DNA from 2 places in the Blautia sp. AF26-2 genome. Region 2 is predicted to be linked to the other one. Evidence: riboswitches for the same ligand, from Rfam matches in the RefSeq annotation. Region 2 holds a riboswitch; the other holds the start of a gene.
The links. A riboswitch is a leader RNA that binds a small molecule or an ion and turns the genes downstream of it on or off. The one in region 2 is predicted to bind cyclic di-GMP.

Region 1: linked by a shared signal. The riboswitch ahead of DWY63_RS07505 (ATP-binding protein) and the one ahead of DWY63_RS13655 (ABC transporter substrate-binding protein) in region 2 are both predicted to bind cyclic di-GMP.

What each region holds. Positions count from the first base shown of each region.
Region 1 is NZ_QTWD01000004.1:257,051-261,483, forward strand. Features, by position in the region: gene DWY63_RS07505 (ATP-binding protein) at 1-1,816, opposite strand, end outside; cyclic di-GMP riboswitch class I at 1,954-2,029, opposite strand; gene DWY63_RS07510 (helix-turn-helix domain-containing protein) at 2,165-2,482, opposite strand; gene DWY63_RS19080 (hypothetical protein) at 2,762-2,854, opposite strand; partial or broken gene DWY63_RS19085 (hypothetical protein) at 2,968-3,234, opposite strand; gene DWY63_RS18155 (CHAP domain-containing protein) at 3,167-3,337, opposite strand; partial or broken gene DWY63_RS07520 (hypothetical protein) at 3,436-4,287, opposite strand; gene DWY63_RS07525 (hypothetical protein) at 4,362-4,433, opposite strand, start outside.
Region 2 is NZ_QTWD01000010.1:112,224-116,656, forward strand. Features, by position in the region: gene DWY63_RS13650 (ATP-binding protein) at 1-849, opposite strand, end outside; gene DWY63_RS13655 (ABC transporter substrate-binding protein) at 996-2,840, opposite strand; cyclic di-GMP riboswitch class I at 2,940-3,015, opposite strand; gene DWY63_RS19155 (helix-turn-helix domain-containing protein) at 3,462-3,668, shown strand; gene DWY63_RS13670 (glycoside hydrolase family 3 N-terminal domain-containing protein) at 3,692-4,433, opposite strand, start outside.

The sequences.
Region 1 (4,433 bases), on a different contig from region 2:
CATTTTCACAGATGGTACATTCTGCACCTTCAATCTTTAACAGTTCCGTCAGGATCTTAGCATTCAGCTCATTATCCTCTGCACACAGGAACCTCATTCCCTGCAGAATATTACCATCCTGCTCATCTGTGTCTTCTTGTGCCGCCAGAGCAACTGTTCTATCCTCTGCAATTCTCAGCTCTATGAGAACCTCAAAACAACTTCCCTGTCCCAGTTCACTCTCCACATCAATGGTACCTCCCATTGCTTCAACCAGATTTCTGGTAATAGCCATTCCAAGACCGGTTCCCTGGATCTTATTCGTCACAGAATTTTCGGCACGGGTAAAAGCATCAAAGATTTTATCTTTGAAATCTGCTGACATTCCTATTCCATTATCCCTGACTAAGAAACGGTACTTTGCATAGACGAATGAATTTGTTTCACATTCTTCTACCAGAAACTGAATTTCTCCACCTTCCTGCGTGTACTTCACTGCATTAGAAAGCAGGTTGCTGAAAATCTGCATCAGGCGAAGCTGATCCCCGTTCACCCACTCATGTCGGATATTTTTCTTTGTTGTAAGAATCTGTTTCTTTTCATCTATCTGTGAATGAAATAGATTATTGATTTCCTGTATAAAATTCAGAATAGAGAAATCATCGTATTTAAAAACTGTTTTTCCTGCCTCAATTTTGCTCATATCCAGAATATCATTAATAATCCCTAACAGATGCTGGGATGAAACATCTATTTTATCTGCATACTCTATTACTTTATCTTTATTTCCTGCATCATGTCTTATTAATGACGTCATACCAATAACTGCATTCATAGGAGTACGTATATCATGTGACATATTAAACAGAAAATTAGATTTTTCAACACTGGCTGTTTTCGCCTGCTCCAATGCTTTCTGCAGTTTTTTATTTAATTTCACTACTGTGTTTTCCGATTCCTGTGTCCTGTGCAGTAACATAATCATAAAAACAAATCCAGTTAAAAGCAAAACAATCAGTAAACCGCAGCCCCATAGTCTATATAACTTTTCATTGCTATTCCATCCGTTTTCAGGCATCACTTCCAGAACCCATTGACTGTCACCTAATTCGAAAGTATATGTGACAGGATCAATCATTTCCACACCTGAGCCATACACTTCTTCGTATGTTTCATCCCACGGTGCAATACTTTTAGACAACTTATATTCATAGCTAAAATCGGTAAGTGACTTTATAGAATCAGCGAATATATCCGGTACACGAATAATTACAATTGTAAATCCCCAAAATGTCCTTTCGCCATTTTTCTGCTCCACATACACCGGATTTCTTACAGCAATCCCCGTTCCACCCTGTTTCAAAGAAAATGGTCCCTGCATGGTTATCACATCATTGTCTCTGGCATAACAAGATATCTTTCCTCGTTCTTTATCATGAATAAGATCTATCTTTCCAGCCTTATTTCCGTCTTCCGGATAAATCTCAGTCACTACGCCGTCTGGTGCGATCTGAATACTCTGGACATAATCTGCCATCATATTCTCCGCAACTTTCGAGAACATGGAAATTTTTCCGTTTTCACTAATAACAATCTGTTCAAAAGTATTTGTAATATCAATTCCCCTCACGATATCAGCCTTCATATGATCTGCATACGTTACTGCGTTTAATTCAGCTCTTGACCTTATCAAATCCCTTTGACTGCTATCCGCACGAATGCCTATATTCACCAGAACAACCAAACCGATCATCAATACAAATACCGGAATCCATAACTCTTTTTTTATCCTAAATGTATTTTTTCGTTCCTGTGCTGACTTAATTTTCTTCCACATAACCGATTTCCTTTACACCTGCGTTTTTATCTACTTCATTTTTATATTTTAGCAGCCACCAATTATTGCCTGTTTTAGTTTCTTTTTAATCTCCAAAAATGAAAAAAGCATTGTCATTGCAGACAATGCATCTTTAACGTGGCAACTGGCTACCATTTTACAGGCCCTATAGCTTTGCGTCGCAGACTTTCATCTGTTTTGCCGTTTTTCTTATTATAGCTTTTAAACATATGAAAAAAAACTGGTTTTATTATACTCTAATGCTCGACTATGTACAAGAAAAACATTACCGTTTTAACACCTAAAAACAAAAGAAGAACAGCCGATACATATACTCGAACTGTTCTCCTACTTCCGAAGACCACGCAGCATTGACATTACTGTTTCCTGCTCATTTGTACTCAGATTGTTCCATATCCTTAAAACTTCTTTCTGTTTTTCTGTCAGATTCTCTGAATTACCTTCCTGAAAAAACTGTGATAATGTCACGCCCAAAGCTGCACATATTTTTTCAAGTGTAATCAGCGACGGCAGGTTTTCCTGCGCCATGATTCTTCCCAGTGATGACTGGGAAATTCCCGACAGCTGCGATAATCTATATTTACTGATATCACGCTTTTCACACAAAAATGTTATTTTATCCGCAATATACTTCTCTATCTGCAAGTAACTATACCTCATTTCCGCTATTACATGTTCTTATTGTACCTGTAATAATGAAAAAATATTAGTAATCAACTTTGCAAGTATTCATTCCCATTATAGGAAGTATACGGATAAAAAAATATAAAGATACTTTCGTTTCCGCAAAAGTCATTTTCGCTTATATCGTTTTTATAATAGCACAGACAGTTATGTTTGTCACATAAAAGTTTGAAACCTCAAACAAAAAAATAAGCCTGCCATCATCCGCAGATTTCTCCACAGACAACAGCAGGCTTCCTACTATCTCATCAACTCATTCACTTTTCTCTGCACTGCCCCATAATCATATCCCGCAGCCTGCAGTCTCTTCTTTCTGTCCCCGCCGTTCCCCACTTTCCGGCAATGACTTCCTTTGCTACAGTTTCCACACTCTTTTTGTTGCTACTTTTCACCAGCTCATTCACCTTCGCCTGCACTGCCGGATAATCATACCCTGCAGCCTGCAGTCTCTTCTTTCTGTCCTCGCCGTTCCCCCACTTTCCGGCAATCACTTCCTTCGCCACAGCTTCCACACTTTTCTTTCCTGTACCAGGATTCCCGCCGGTTCCTTTCACAGCCTTCTCATACTGCGGAGCCGCATATCCGCGGATATATCCCCATCCCAGGGGGATCACCCTTCTGTCAACCTTTTCACCCCGGTTACCTTCAATAGCAGTAATCATTCCCACCGGAAACCTCCTCCACAAAACCGATATGGTCACTGTACCCGTCATTCGGCTGTGTGGCCTTGTCCCAGTTATACACAATCACATAACCCGGCTCCGGCGTGATGGTTCCGTCTTCGATCCAGATCCCCACCTCCCTGAAGATCTTCACGTATTCCTCCACGCCGCACTCCCTGCCGATCAACTCACTGCATCCTGCCCTGATCCCTGCAGCAGACACACAGGTATCACACCATTCATCCGAATGCTGCACAACATCTCCCTGGTCTCCTTTAACCCAAACTGCAGAAGCGGGTTCACACCCAGGTTCATGGTCAGCCCATTATCCGGATCCAGAGCATAATACTCTGCAATCTGCGTCTGCTTGTTGGTGGAACTCACTGCCGTGTATCTGGTAATAAAATCCGAAAAGCTGGAAGAAAACCGGTGTCTCTGCTCCACCTTCATCACAGGATCCTTCCCGTACTTTCTCAGTTCCAGCTTTCCCTCCCTGTTAATAATAAAGAAACCTCCCAGAACCTGTGCCACATAAAACAGCACATCCCGACAGGTCTCAATATCATTTTCAGTATAAACAGAAAGCGTCACCCCGCCATTCGGCATGGCATCAATCTCCGCCCTCTTATTCGCAAACTCCACTTTACACCGCTTACAGCACAAAGCAATAAAATCATAAGCAGTCCCCACAGTCTCAAACCCGTTGAAACTCTTATCAAACCGCAGCATAAAATCATAGGCTTTCAGTTCCAGGCACTTTGCCAGACGGTTCGCCTCACTGACCTCAAAAACTCCCATCGGCACATCTTCCACCGAACCATCCGCCAGCACCAGATGAAACACCAGCGTCACCTGAGCATCCTCCAGCGTATACCTGTCAATGTCACTCAGAAGCGTGATCCCCATCTCCGCCGCATACACCGTCCCCAGTTCAATTTCCGTGCTTCCACAGCACTGCCTGGAAATATACCCGGAACCCTTCACAATCTCCTTCGCCCCGAACTCATACGTCATTCCGCCTCTGGTAACGATCGTACCCGTCCAGTAATATTTTCTTGTATTGCTCTTCACAGCTCTCAGAAACCCATCCGATACCGGATACATCCCGCCACCTCCATTTCCCCACGAAAAAAGCACCAGCCAACCAGGTGACCGATGCCTTCGTAAATATAATCATTCTATCTGTTATAAGTCCAATGTTTCAGGTACCATTCATGCAGTTCTTCTGTTGTTTTACAGCAGTCTGCAAT
Region 2 (4,433 bases):
ATATTCTGCTTTTTGATCTGCAAGACTAAGTCTGGAAATACTGTAGAATAATCCGGCAAAAAGTAAAAGTATAAAACCTGCCATGAGTATTGTTGTAAACAACACCGTTTTCTGGTAATCCATCAGCACATTGTCCACAACTCCCTTGGCCACAATGCACACCAAAATGGTGTTGTTGCTTTCTATCGGACAATACCCAAGATAATAAGGGTTCTGTTTTCCCAAAAGTGCAACTCCGGATTCTCTGTTATCAAACTTCTTTTTGAACAAATCAGCCTCTTCTTCTGTAATAGCCTGTTCCCCTTTTAAATGTTTTAACAAAGAATAATTACGCAGGTATTTATCTCCACTCTGGTTCGTATACGTAATATTTCCGTCATGATCCAGCATGAACAAATATGCTTTTCCATGATAACCTTTCAATTTTAACATGGAATCCAGTTTCGAATGATCATACACAGTTCCAATTGCCGTATAAGTTTCTCCATTGATCGTGTATTCCTGACATGGAATCGCAACCAGATAACCGTCTTTTTTCTTCTGATCATAATCAAGACGCACCAGTTTTCCAATATTGTATCCGTTCTTTAAGTCCAGCAGAAGTTTACTTGGCATATCAATCCGCATTTTTGTTCCACCTGCTGATATTGCCTGACCATTTTCCTGAAGGAATATAAGAGTACTTTCCGATTCTTTTTCCCATGCTTCAAAGAAATTTTTGTTCGTATCCGTTTCAAGAGACAGTTCCCTCTCATGAAGTAAGAATTCCTCAACCAACTGCAGCTGGCTGTAGTATCCACTCACCTGAAGATCATAGGTCTGCTGTATCTGTTCAACAACAGCTCCCATACTGCTTTTTCCATTTTCGCTGATATACTTATTAGACTTACTTATAAGATACTTGATACAAACTAAGCTTAAAAGAATCATAAGTAGTATAAGCAACAGCCTTGTTATTTTTTTTCTTTTATTTACCGCTTGTTCTATCTCCACTTTTACTGTTCAACCTCTATATAGTCTTCCGGTGCTGACGGCTGCTGTCCTTTTGACATTGCTTCGGTCCATGCACTTGATAATGTTGTATCTTTAAGCTTCTCAATCTCACATTTCGGATTTATTTTTTTCAAAACGGACATTGTAGTGTCTGTAAGAAGAATCGAGTATTCCTTTTCTTTATCTATTTTCTTATCATTAACTGTTAAGTCCTTTAACGAAAATCCACTTTCCTCTTGACTGACGATCATTTTCATACCAGATGCAATTGGTAATTCGTATTCATTGGTTACATAAAAATTCTCATCAGCTTCGGCGAGATAATTTTCCACGAGTTCACAAACCTGTTTACCATTTATTTTTGCAAAATATAATGCTGTATCTGAACTCTTCGCTGTCATCATGCCAACCCGGCTATTGGTGCATTCTCCTTTGTACATAGAAGAAGTAAAATAATAATATGGTGCCAGAGCCAGCTGTGCATCATTTTCTTCTCTGATCGTTGTTAAAATGGAAGATGCTGCATCACGGCCATTTCTATCGTTCAGTGAAATAGAATATTCATTTTCAAAATTCACCGTTGCTTTTTCTTCTGGATCTTTACGATTCATTACACTGCGAAAAGTATCATAAGCCTGTGTTTCATCCATTTCCCCTGACAGTAATCCGTGAACAGCCTCAAGACTTGCATCAAATGATTTTTGGGCGGAATATCGGATATAAACAGCATTATTATTAATTTCCTCTTCCAGTCCAGGCACATCCTGCATCATGGTTGGAACATCTGTATTCAATGAAATAACACCGCTTCCATCCGCAATCAGCTTTTGCCCCTCTTCTGAAATCATACAATCCAGCACATCCAGCGCAGTATCCAGTTTCTCCCGGTCTTTTTCCAGGTTTTTGTTAAATGCAATGTTTAAGGACGGAGTCATGTACACATAGGATTCATCCGATGTCTGCGAAAAGTAAGGAATACGGATCAGCTCCGCATCCATCTGTTTCTGCAGCTGCTGCATAACCGTCGGATGTCCATGAAACATTGCTGATTTTCCTTCGACAAACATCTGGGTTCCTGTATTGATGTCAATATTGATATCTTCTTTACCAAAGTGCGAGTCTTTAAGAAACTGACTGGTTTCTGAAAAAATACGTTTCCATAATGCATCATCAAACTTTACTTCATCCACTGCAGTCTCTGCACCGTTTCGCCATTCAATACCATCTAGACTTGTGAATTCACCGATTGCCGCAGCCTGAATTATTTCTTGATTTGACCAGTCTTCACCAAGATCCATGGAATACGGTTTTATGCCATTATCATAAAACTGCTGACATGCCTGTACATATTCCTCATAATTTTCTGGAATCTTTACGCCATACTGATCAAACAGTGTTTTGTTGGCAATGATCGTCTGCGGAATACCACAGATTGGCAGCCACTGGATTTCATCCTCCGCATTCTTATAATATTGCACCGCATAAGAATAATACTTGGAAACAACATCATAAGAAGCAAAATCCATAAGATAAGGCTGTAAGTCCTGTGCATCTGTTCCAGAAAATCGACGTACTGTTATAATATCCGGTAATTCATCATGTTCTTTAAAATAACTGTATAAATCGGTATCATTGTTACCTATAATAAATTCAATATCCTGATCTGGAAACTGTTCATGGATATAGGGTGCAATATTTTTCATCAAACGATTTTCCCACAGATAAACGGTAAGATGATCATCATTTATAGATACTTCTTTCTTTGACTGTCCACATCCAGACAAGACAGCAGATGCTACAAGTACACCTGACACCACTGCTATCAGACAACGTTTTGCCTTTTTCATACTTTTATTTTCCTCATTCTTTCCTGATAAAATCATTATTGTTACGTCTATGAAATAACACCGTAAAAAAGCACCGTCAGACAGACAGTGCATCTCATTTTATGCAACTGGCTGCCATTTTACAGGCCCTGTAGCTTTGCGTCCCAGACTTTCATCTGGTTTGCCAATTTCCTTATTATAGCTTTAATCTTATGCAAAAAACTGATTTTATTATACTTTAGTGTTCTACTATACACAAGAAAAAAATTAACATTTTAACGTTCAAAAACAAAAAAAGAACAGCCGATACATATACTCGAACTGTTCTCTTACTTCCGAAGTCCACGCAGCATTGACATTACTGTTTCCTGCTCATTTGTACTCAGATCATTCCATATCCCTAGAACTTCTTTCTGTTTTTCTGTCAGATTCTCTGAATTATCTTCTCAAAAAAACTGCGATAATGTCACGCCCAAAGCTACACATATTTTTTCAAGTGTGATCAGCGACGGCAGGTTTTCCTGCTCTGGTTCATATGGTACTTACAATTCCACGTTGTATGTGATAAACTATTATTGTCCATTTAGACTACCTTTACAATCCTTTTTACAGCAAGTATACTTATTATATCGAAAAAATAATATGAAAATATCTGCAGAAATTATTAAGATATTGCCAAAACATAGAAAACAAATCACGGAGATAACAGAAACCACACTTCCCATCAGACAGATCGTCCTGCAGACCGGCTTCAGCCAGCAGTCCTATTTGGGAAAATGTTTCCGTGAAAAAATGAACTGCTCCCCACGGGAATACCGCAAGAACAGAACCGAATGCCGCTTTGTATAAAATGGCATCCGGTTCTGTTCTTTTTATTTCGCTGCGGCACTTGCCCAAAACGCTCTGTTTCTTCCCGCAACCCATTTATTTTCTTTCACACAGTAGCTTCCTCTTAAACGAATATCTTCTGAAGAACTTCCGACCTCTACTGCATATCGTCCTTTTTCCACTTTCCAGTGCATATCAATGTCCAGAAAAGCCATTTGATTCGTTTTCACCTCAAAGCATACCGTTTTCTTTTCGCCCTTTCGCAGGTGAATGCGCTTAAAACCTGCCAGTTCTTTTACTGGTCTTGTCAGGCTGGCATATTCATCTCGTAAATAAAGCTGGACAACCTCATCTCCTTCACAGCTTCCCGTGTTCTCAACAGCGCAGGAGATCTGAACCGTATCTGCTGCCTTTTCATTTCCCATCGAGATATGTAAATCCGAATATGTAAATGTTGTATACGACAGTCCGTATCCAAAATAATATCTCGGTCTGTGCGGCATATTCACATAATTGGCAAAACCGATACTGCCGCTCTGATCCCAGGAGGAACCATATGGATGATTGTAATAAACCGGAAGCTGTCCCACTCCATAAGCAACGGTAACCGGAAGTTTTCCTCCCGGATTATATATTCCGGTTAAAATATCAACTACTGCTTCTGCTCCTGTTTCTGATGGACTCCATGCTTCCAGAATAGCATCTAAATATTCCTCTGCAGCATCACTGGAAATCGGTCTTCCATCAAAGTGAACGCCAACCAATGGTTTTCCAAGCTGCGCAGCC